One region of the Aquabacter albus genome, then DNA from elsewhere that is predicted to be linked to it. Evidence: predicted binding sites of a transcription regulator. Region 1 holds the regulator's gene; the other holds the start of a gene.
What was found. The regulator LexA, encoded in region 1, represses DNA repair genes until DNA is damaged. The targets are predictions, from matches to a motif close to TGTTCNNNNTGTGTTCNG.

Region 2: the regulator LexA is predicted to act here: its motif matches at 1,363-1,380, upstream of recA (recombinase RecA).

The regions. Positions count from the first base shown of each region.
Region 1 is NZ_JBDZDT010000005.1:102,654-107,456, forward strand. It holds gene ABLE91_RS13190 (AraC family transcriptional regulator) at 1-164, opposite strand, end outside; gene ABLE91_RS13195 (SDR family NAD(P)-dependent oxidoreductase) at 295-1,059, shown strand; gene coaD (pantetheine-phosphate adenylyltransferase) at 1,141-1,662, shown strand; gene ABLE91_RS13205 (peptidylprolyl isomerase) at 1,723-2,304, shown strand; gene ABLE91_RS13210 (peptidylprolyl isomerase) at 2,369-2,827, shown strand; gene lexA (transcriptional repressor LexA) at 2,919-3,626, opposite strand; gene ABLE91_RS13220 (molybdopterin molybdotransferase MoeA) at 3,753-4,803, opposite strand, start outside.
Region 2 is NZ_JBDZDT010000010.1:17,099-21,901, reverse strand. It holds gene alaS (alanine--tRNA ligase) at 1-33, opposite strand, end outside; gene recA (recombinase RecA) at 216-1,298, opposite strand; gene ABLE91_RS23460 (NADPH-dependent FMN reductase) at 1,462-2,028, opposite strand; gene ABLE91_RS23455 (YciI family protein) at 2,136-2,423, opposite strand; gene ABLE91_RS23450 (VOC family protein) at 2,434-2,988, opposite strand; gene ABLE91_RS23445 (sugar ABC transporter substrate-binding protein) at 3,036-4,010, opposite strand; gene ABLE91_RS23440 (ABC transporter permease) at 4,049-4,803, opposite strand, start outside.

The DNA.
Region 1 (4,803 bases):
TGCAGGACTAGGCAGATCAGCGGCCGGTAAATGGTGGGGATGTCCCGGGTCGGGCCATTCGCCCGCACCAGCTCCACGCCTTCCATGCCGGTGAGGGTGAGGCCCTCTATGTCAGCGGGCCCTTCGGCATGCCGCTTCACGAGATCGATGAGTTCATCCGTCATGGCGCGATCCTAGCTCTTCCTGCGGCGATCTCCAGTGGGATTGGAGGATTAGGCAAGTCTCCTGGATCTTCCGGCAAGCCGTCCGAGGGGAGAGGGGATACATCCCTCCCATCCACTTGGAGGATCAAGCATGACCACGGAAACCAGGATCGCCCTCATCACCGGTGGCAGCCGCGGGCTCGGCCGCAATGCCGCTTTGAGCCTCGCCCAGCGGGGTGTGGACGTCATCCTCACCTATCACTCCCGTCGCGCGGAGGCGGACGCCGTCGTGACGGAGATCGAGGCGCAGGGGCGCAAGGCAGCGACGCTGCAGCTCGATGCGGGCAATGCCGCAAGCTTCGAGGCTTTCGCGGCCGCGGTGAAGAAGACCTTGGCCGCCGTCTGGAGCCGCGACCGGTTCGATTTCCTCGTGAACAATGCCGGGATCGGCATCCACATGCCCTTCGCCGAGACCACGGAGGATATGTTTGACGAGCTGGTCAACATCCACCTGAAGGGCACTTTCTTCCTCACCCAGAGGCTGCTGCCCCTCATTGCGGATGGCGGGAGCATCGTGAACCTCTCCAGCGGGCTCGCGCGCTTCACGACGCCGGGCTTCTCGGCCTATGCCGCCATGAAGGGCGGCATCGAGGTGCTGACCCGCTACATGGCCAAGGAACTGGGCCATCGCGGCATCCGGGTGAACACCATCGCACCGGGGGCCATCGAGACCGATTTCGGCGGCGGCGTGGTGCGCGACAATGCGGAGAGCAACCGCCAGGTCGCCGCGGCCACCGCCCTTGGCCGGGCCGGTCTGCCGGACGATATCGGCCCGATGATCGCGGCCTTCCTCGGCGAAGAGAACCGCTGGGTGAACGGGCAGCGCATCGAGGTGTCGGGCGGCGTTAATCTCTGACCGGCAATCTCTGATCGGAACGGGGGCGGACCATCCGCCCCCATTGCGCCCGCGCGCGGGGCGGGCTAACGCTTGCGCCCGATGAATGCCGTCGCCCACACCACCCGCACCGCCATCTATGCCGGATCGTTCGATCCGCCCACCAACGGGCATCTGGACGTGGTGCGCTCCGCCTGCCGCCTCGCCGACCGGCTGGTTCTGGCCGTGGGCATCCACCCCGGCAAGGCGCCGCTCTTCACCCCGGCCGAGCGCCTCGCCATGTTGGAAGAGGTCTGCGGCCCGGTGGCAGCAGAAGAGGGCACCGCCCTCGACGTGCTCACCTTCGACAATCTGGTGGTGGAGGCGGCGCAGAACACCGGCGCCGGCCTGCTGATCCGCGGCCTGCGCGATGGCACCGATCTCGATTATGAGATGCAGATGGCCGGCATGAACGGCACGCTCGCGCCTGACATCCAGACCGTCTTCCTGCCCGCTTCCCCCCGCGTGCGCCCCATCACCGCCACTCTGGTGCGGCAGATCGCGGCCATGGGCGGCGACGTCTCCGCCTTCGTCCCGCCGGCGGTGCTCGCGCGCCTGAAGGCCAAATTCCCGAAGAGGGCCTGAGCCCAGGCGCCCCACCAAACTTGACCGCGCTTAAGGGTGCGGCAGCCCAAGGAGAGCTTCATGCGCAGTGTCTTCGGCCGCATTTCCGGCGGCATCGTCCTCGCTTTCGCGCTCATGGTGGCCGCAGCCCTGCCGGCCGCCGCCCAGGCCCAGGCCAAGCCCGATCCGGAGAACACGCTCTATCTCGACACCACCTATGGCCGGGTCGTCATCGCCCTGCGGCCGGATCTTGCGCCCAAGCACGTGGAGCGGCTGAAGCTGCTGTCCCGCGAGGGCTTCTACAACAATGTGCCGTTCCACCGGGTGATCGACGGCTTCATGGCCCAGACCGGCGACGGCCAGTTCGGCAACGGCACGGGCGGCTCGAAATATCCGAACCTGCCGGCCGAGTTCACTAGCACCCCGTTTGTGCGTGGCACGGTGGGCATGGCCCGCTCTTCCGCACCCAACAGCGCCAATTCGCAGTTCTTCATCTGCCTCGACGCCGCGCCGTTCCTGAACGGCCAGTACACGGTGGTGGGCGAGGTGGTCTCGGGCATGCAGTTCGTGGACAAGATCAAGAAGGGCTCGCAGGCCAATAACGGCACGGTGAGCACCCCCGACCGCATCGTGAAGATGCAGGTGGCGGCGGACGCGAAATAGCGCGCCGCCTTGTTCAAAGCGCGAGAAGCGCTTTCCGGTTTCCTCCCACCAAAGGAGCAGCCCCATGGCTGACGAAGTGATCGTCCTCGAAACCACCAAGGGCGAAGTGGTCATCGGCCTCCGGCCCGACCTCGCGCCGGGCCACGTGGCCCGCATCAAGGAGCTGGTCTCCGAGGGCTTCTATGACGGCGTGCCGTTCCACCGCGTCATCGACGGCTTCATGGCGCAGACCGGCGACCCGACGGGCACCGGCATGGGTGGTTCGGGCAAGAAGCTCAAGGCCGAGTTCAACAAGCAGCCCCACACCCGCGGCACGGTCTCCATGGCCCGCGCGGCGAGCCCCGATTCGGGCGACAGCCAGTTTTTCATCTGCTTCGGCGATGCCCGCTTCCTCGACAACCAGTACACCGTGTGGGGCGAGGTGATCTCGGGCATGGACAATGTGGACCAGATCAAGCGCGGCGAGCCCGTGCAGGATCCCGACAAGATCGTCTCGGCCAAGCTCCAGCCCAAGGGCGAGTGAGCGTCAAAGCCTCTCGACCCTTTGAAAGTCAAAATGCCCAGGCTCTGCCTGGGCATTCTTGTTTGTGACGACCCGTTTCCGAGCTGGTCGATCAATAGCGCCGCATGAGCCCGATGAGCCGGCCCTGGATGCGCACGCGGTCTGGGCCGAAGATGCGGGTCTCGTAAGCGGGGTTGGCGGCTTCCAGGGCCACGGAAGCGCCTTTCTTGCGCAGGCGCTTGAGGGTGGCTTCTTCCTCGTCCACCAGCGCCACCACGATATCGCCCGTGTCCGCCGTGTCGCATTTGCGGATGAGCACTGTGTCGCCGTCCAGGATGCCGGCCTCGATCATGCTGTCGCCGCGCACTTCCAGGGCGAAATGCTCGCCCGTGCCGAGCATTTCGGGCGGCAGATTCAGCGTGTGGCTGCGGGTCTGGATGGCGGAGATGGGAGAGCCGGCGGCGATGCGGCCCATGACCGGAACCGTGACGGTGGGGGCGACATCCTCGTCTTCCGCCATGGGGCGCACGCGGCCAAGACTGCCCTCGATGACGCTGGGCGAGAAGCCGCGCCCGGCGCGCGGAGAGGCAAGGCCCGGCGCCACGCTGTCCGGCAGGCGCACAACCTCCAGCGCCCGCGCCCGGTTGGGCAGGCGGCGGATGAAGCCGCGCTCTTCCAAGGCGGTGATGAGGCGGTGGATGCCCGATTTGGAGCGCAGGTCCAGCGCTTCCTTCATCTCGTCGAAGGAGGGCGGAACGCCCGTCTCCTTCAGGCGCTCATGAATGAAGCGCAGGAGGTCGTACTGCTTGCGTGTGAGCATGGCCGCCCCGTTCCTTCCGGCTCCCAGACCGCTGCCAGCTCGGTTAAGAGCCGTGAAACAAATCGAGAACAAGCATTAGCTGTTCCTTTTGTGTTCCGCAAGCATGAACATGGCGTAAATGCGCCGTCAGGCCATGAAAGCTATAGCTTCGCAGGCATCGCCTGCGGCCCCGGCGGGGGCGTGGGCCTCGCGAATCAGGAGGCAGTCGGCCTCGGCGAGCGCCGAGAGCATGGACGAATCCTGCACCGGCAGGGGGGTCACGAGCTGCGCGCCGTCGGGGGCGAGGGTCATGCGGGCGCGCACATAATCGCGGCGCATGTCGTTGGCCTTCACATCCACGGCGAGGCGCGCGGGCACGCGCGCAGGGCCGGGCGCGGCGCCCTGGAGCGCGTTGAGCAGCGGCACCAGGAAGAGCAGCGAGCAGACATAGGCCGAGACGGGATTGCCCGGCAGGCCGAGGACCCGCAGGGCCTCGCGCCGGCCGAACATCAGGGGTTTTCCCGGGCGCAGCGCGATCTTATGGACGGCGAGGGAAACGCCCTCCTCGCGCAAGGCCGGCGCCATGAGGTCGTGCTCGCCCACCGAGGCGCCGCCGGAGGTGACGAGGAGATCGTATCCCCCCTCGGCCGCCCGGCGCACGGCGGCGCGGGTTGCCTCCATGGTGTCGCCCACGAGGCCGAGGTCGAACACCTCGGCGCCGGCTGCCCGGGCCAGGGCGGCGATGCCATAGACGTTGGAGACCACCACGTCCGAGGGGGCGCCGGTGCCGGCACCGGGACGCACCAGCTCGTCGCCGGTCTGGAGGATGGCGACGCGCGGCCGGCGGCGCACCGGCACGAAGGCGTGGTCCGCCGCGGCCGCGAGCATGACCGTGCGCCCGTCCAGCCGGCAGCCGGCACGCAGGACGGCGTGTCCGGCAGTAAAATCGAAGCCGGCCTTGCGGATGTTGCGGCCGGGGGCGGTCGGCTCCACCACCGTAACCGTGTCGCCGTCCCGCGTGGTGTTCTCCTGGATCACCACCGTATCGGCGGCGTCCGGCACCAGCGCGCCGGTGAAGATGCGCGTCGCTTCCCCTCGCGCGATCCGGCCCGCGAAGGGCCGCCCGGCGGCGGATTCGCCGATCACCTTCAGCGCGGCGGGGAGGGCTTCGATGTCGGCAGCCGCCACCGCATAGCCA
Region 2 (4,803 bases), on a different contig from region 1:
AAAGGTCGACCGGATCTCGTTGACGCCGCTCATGTGCCGACCACCATCACTTCTGGAACGCGCCTGACAAAGCCCCTCGCGGCTTCGTCGCCCCTGCCGGTGCCCGAGAGAGGCCTAGCAAAGGGACCCGACCCTTTAGCGATGCCGTTTCCGCTTGTCCAGAAAGCCGTACCGGAAGGTGTGCGCGCCCATGTCGGAGCGCGCACACCGGAACCTCATTCCTCCGAAGTTCCGTCTGCATCCTCTTCCGGGCTGCCGGCGAGGATCTGATCGGCGATCAGCCCGGAATTCTGGCGGATCGCTGATTCGATCCGGCCTGCAACCTCTGGATTCTGCTTGAGGAAGGTCTTGGCGTTCTCACGCCCCTGGCCCAGGCGCTGGCTGTCATAGGAAAACCAGGCACCGGATTTCTCGACGATCCCGGCCTTGACGCCGAGATCCAGGAGTTCGCCGGTCTTGGAGACGCCCTCGCCATACATGATGTCGAACTCGACCTGCTTGAAGGGCGGTGCAAGCTTGTTCTTCACCACCTTCACGCGGGTCTGGTTGCCCACCACCTCCTCGCGCTCCTTGATCATGCCGATGCGGCGGATGTCGAGGCGGATGGAAGCGTAGAATTTCAACGCGTTGCCGCCGGTCGTGGTCTCGGGCGAACCATACATCACGCCGATCTTCATGCGGATCTGGTTGATGAAGATCACCATGGTGTTGGACTTGGAGATGGACGCGGTGAGCTTGCGCAGCGCCTGGCTCATGAGCCGCGCCTGCATGCCCGGCTGGCTGTCGCCCATCTCGCCGTCCAGCTCGGCGCGCGGGGTCAGCGCCGCCACCGAATCCACCACCAGCACCTCCACAGCGCCGGAGCGCACCAGCGTGTCGGCGATCTCCAGAGCCTGCTCGCCCGCATCGGGTTGGGAGATGAGCAGTTCGTCGAGATTCACCCCGAGCTTGCGCGCATAGATGGGGTCGAGCGCATGCTCGGCGTCGATGAAGGCGCATACGCCGCCCTTCTTCTGCGCCTCGGCCACAGTATGGAGCGCAAGCGTCGTCTTGCCCGATGATTCCGGGCCGAAAATCTCCACCACGCGTCCGCGCGGCAGCCCGCCGATGCCGAGCGCGATGTCGAGCCCGAGGGAACCGGAGGGAACGGTATCAATCTCCATCACCTTGCCGCTCTTGCCGAGCCGCATGATCGAGCCTTTGCCGAAGTGCCGCTCGATCTGAGACAGCGCGGCGTCGAGTGCCTTCGTCTTATCCATTGAGGAACCTTCGACGAGTCTGAGGGTCGACTGAGTCATCGCTGCGCTCTCTTCCCAGTGCAAGGGCTAATCCGATGCGGATTTTCGTACCGCATTTGTTCTCTGTTCGCAATCTGTTCTTTTCGAAACACACGCAGAGATGGTGAAGAAACCCTTGCCGGAGACAGGCGCGGCGCCCGATACCGGACGCCACGCCCGGGGATCAGCCGACCCGCAGCGGCGCCAGGGCGCCGGCCCATTTGTGAAGCTCGCCCAGAAGCTCGCCCACGCTCTGCCGCTGGAGGTCGTTGGCGGCGAAGACGCCTTCCTTGAGCTGCTGCGCCACCATGGGCACCATCACGGCTTCCACCATGGGCATCATCTTCAGGGTGGTGACGATCTGCTTGGTCATCTGCACTGCGCGCAGGCCGCCGGAGACGCCGCCATAGCTGACGAAGCCGCAGGGCTTGTAGTTCCACTCGCCGTAGACGTAGTTCAGCGCGTTCACCAGCGCCGGCGTCGGGCCGTAATTGTATTCCGGCGTCACGAAGACGTAGGCGTCCGCCGCCTCCACGCTCGCGCTCCAGCGGCGGGTGTGCTCGTGGGTGTATTTGCGCATGCGCGGATGGTGCGGCTCGTCATAGACCGGCAGCTCGAAGTCCGCGAGGTCCACGAGATGGGCGTCGAACGCGCCATGCTCGCGGGCGGCTTCGTGGAACCAGGTCGCAACTGCAGGGCCGACGCGGCCGGGACGGGTGCTGGCAATGATGGTGTGAAGGCGGAGCGCCACGAAAATTCTCCAGGTTTGTCGCTTGAAAGAAGAGGCCGATTCGGCCCGCAGGCTAGACCATCTAGACCCGGGTGATGACGTGATTATTCAAGAAGGGTCGCTGGCGCTCAGCCCTGGCGGCGCAGGAAGCCGGTGATGGTCACGCACTCCCAGATATTGGCCGCGTGGAACGGGTCCGCCTTGTTGAAGCGCTCGACAGTGGCGCGGTCGGGCGCCTCCAGGAGGAACAGGCTGCCAATCATGGTGGCGCCGTCGTCCGCCACCAGCGGGCCGGACATCACGATGGTCACGCCATAGGGGCTGGTGTCGGAGAGAAAGGCCTTGTGCGCCTCGTAATGGGCCTTGCGCGCATCGAGCGCGCCTTCGCGGTCGATGCCGTGAATGACGAACAGCATGTCTCTCTCCTCAGGCGGATGGGCCGGCATCAGCCGGCCGGTCGATGAAAACGGGGGGAACGGTCATGCCCGGCTGGGGCCAGTTGGAGAAGATCTCCGCATAGCTGTGGGAGATGATCTCTATGACCGTGCCCCAGGGGTCCTCGCAATAGACAAGCTGCCAGGGCCGGCCCGGCACGAAGAAGGTGGGGGAATTGCGCAGCTTCCCGCCATTCTCCTCGATCCTTTGTGCCATGCCCGACACGTCGGGATGGGTGAAGCACAAGTGCCAGGGGCCGCGCCGCCAATAGGCCATGTTCTCCGCCTCCCGCTCGTCCACGGGCGGCTCGACGAACTGGAACAGCTCGATGCCGGTGCCGTTGGCGGTGAGGAGATGGGCCTGATAGGCGCGCTTGAAGCGCGGGCCGAAAATGGAGGGCGTCTCGTGGGTCGCGGCCGAGGCCGGCTCCAGGAGGCGCGGCCCCATGATGTGGGTGAAGCCCAGCACGCGGCTGTACCAGTCCACGGCGGCGAAAATGTCCGGCACGGTGATGCCGGCATGGTTGAAGGCGAGCGGGGCGAGCATGGCGCATGGCGGCCGGGCTTGAACCCGGCCGCCCCTTCTTTCAAAGATCAGTTGGTCTTGGTGGCCATGGCGGCCGCCTGGTCCCAGGTGGGGCAGGTGCGGGTTTCCACCGCGGCGTCGTAGGGCTGGTAATTGGTGTTGTCGACGACCGTGGGCTTCAGCACCACTTCGGTGACGATGGGCTGGCCGCGCAGCGAGCGGATGGCCACCATGGTGCCGATGCAGCCCTGGACGAAGCCGTTATAGTCGCCGGAGGCGAGCAGCTTGCCGGCCTTGATGGCGTCCACCGCTTCCTTGGTGCCGTTGATGCCGATGACCTGCGCCTTGCGGTTGGCGCCGTCGAGCGCCTCGATGGCACCGATGGCCATGGCGTCGTTGGCCGCCATCACGCCGTCGATCTGCGGGTGGGACTGCATCAGGTTCTCCATCACCTGGAGCGCCTGGAGCCGCTGGTAATTGGCCGGCTGGCTCGCCAGCAGCTTCACGTCCTTGAATTCCTTGATGGCATCGTTGAAGCCGCGCACGCGGTCGATGGAGGTGAGCGAGCCCTTCACGCCCTCGATGATGACAATGTTGCCCTTGCCGCCCAGCTTCTTCAGCATGTAGCGGCCGGTCTCAAGACCCAGGTTGTAGTCGTCGGCCCCCACGAAGGCGAGGAACTTGCCGCCGGCCGAGCGGTCGGTGACGTTCACCACAGGGATCTTCGCTTCGTTGATCTGCTCCACGCCCGGCACCATGGCTTTGTAGTCCACGGGGATGAAGACGATGGCGCTCGGCTTCTTCACGATCACGTCCTCGATCTGGCTGAGCTGCTCAGGGATCGAGTCGGGCTTGGTGGGGATGTAGTGGTTGACCTTGGCGTTCAGCGACTTCGCCGCATTGTCGGCGCCGACGCGGACCGCCTGGAAGTAAGGGTTGGTCTGGTTCTTGGTGAACACGGCGATGGTCTCGCCGTCGGCGAGCGCTGCCGTCGCGAGAAAGGCGGCGGGGATCGCCACCGCGAGGGACTTCAGGTTCAGCATGTGCGTTTCCTCCAGGCTTGTTGTTGTGGGATGCGGTTTCAGGTCCGCCGCCGGCCGATCATGTCGAGCCAGACGGCGAGGACGACGATCACGCCCGTCACCAAGGGCTGCCAGCTCGCATTCACTGCGAGCAGGTTCATGCCGTTGAGCACGAGCGTGAGGATCAGGGCGCCGACGAACGTGCCGAACACGGTTCCGACGCCACCGAACAGGGACGCGCCGCCGATGAGCACCGCCGCGATGGCCGGCAGGGTCATGGCCTCGCCGACATCGCCCTCGGCGGAGTTGAGGCGGGCGAGGAAGACGAGAGAGGCGACCCCGGCCATGGCGCCGGAGAAGGCGTAGACGAGGATCAGCCGCCGATCGACCGGGATGCCGCAGAGCCTTGCCGCCACGGGGTTCGCGCCGATGGCATAGATCTGCTGCCCCCACACGGTGCGCTGGGCGAAGAAGGTGCCGGCGGCGAGGAAGCCCAGCATCAGATAGACCGGGATCGGAATGCCGAGAAAATAGCCGGAGCCGATCTGCCGGAAGCCGGGCGGGAAGCCGTGAATGGTCTCCCCTGCCATGTAGTAATAGGTCACGCCGTGCAGCACCCAGAGCATGCCGTAGGTGGCGATGAAGGAGGGGATGCGCAGCTTCGCCACCATCAGCCCGTTGCAGATGCCCACCAGCGTGCCCACCCCTAGACCCACCAGCGTGCCGAGAGCCGGCGAGCCGGTGGCCTTGATGGCCGTGGCTGCAAGGCAGGCGGAGAGGCCGATATTGGCGCCAATGGAGAGATCGAGCCCGC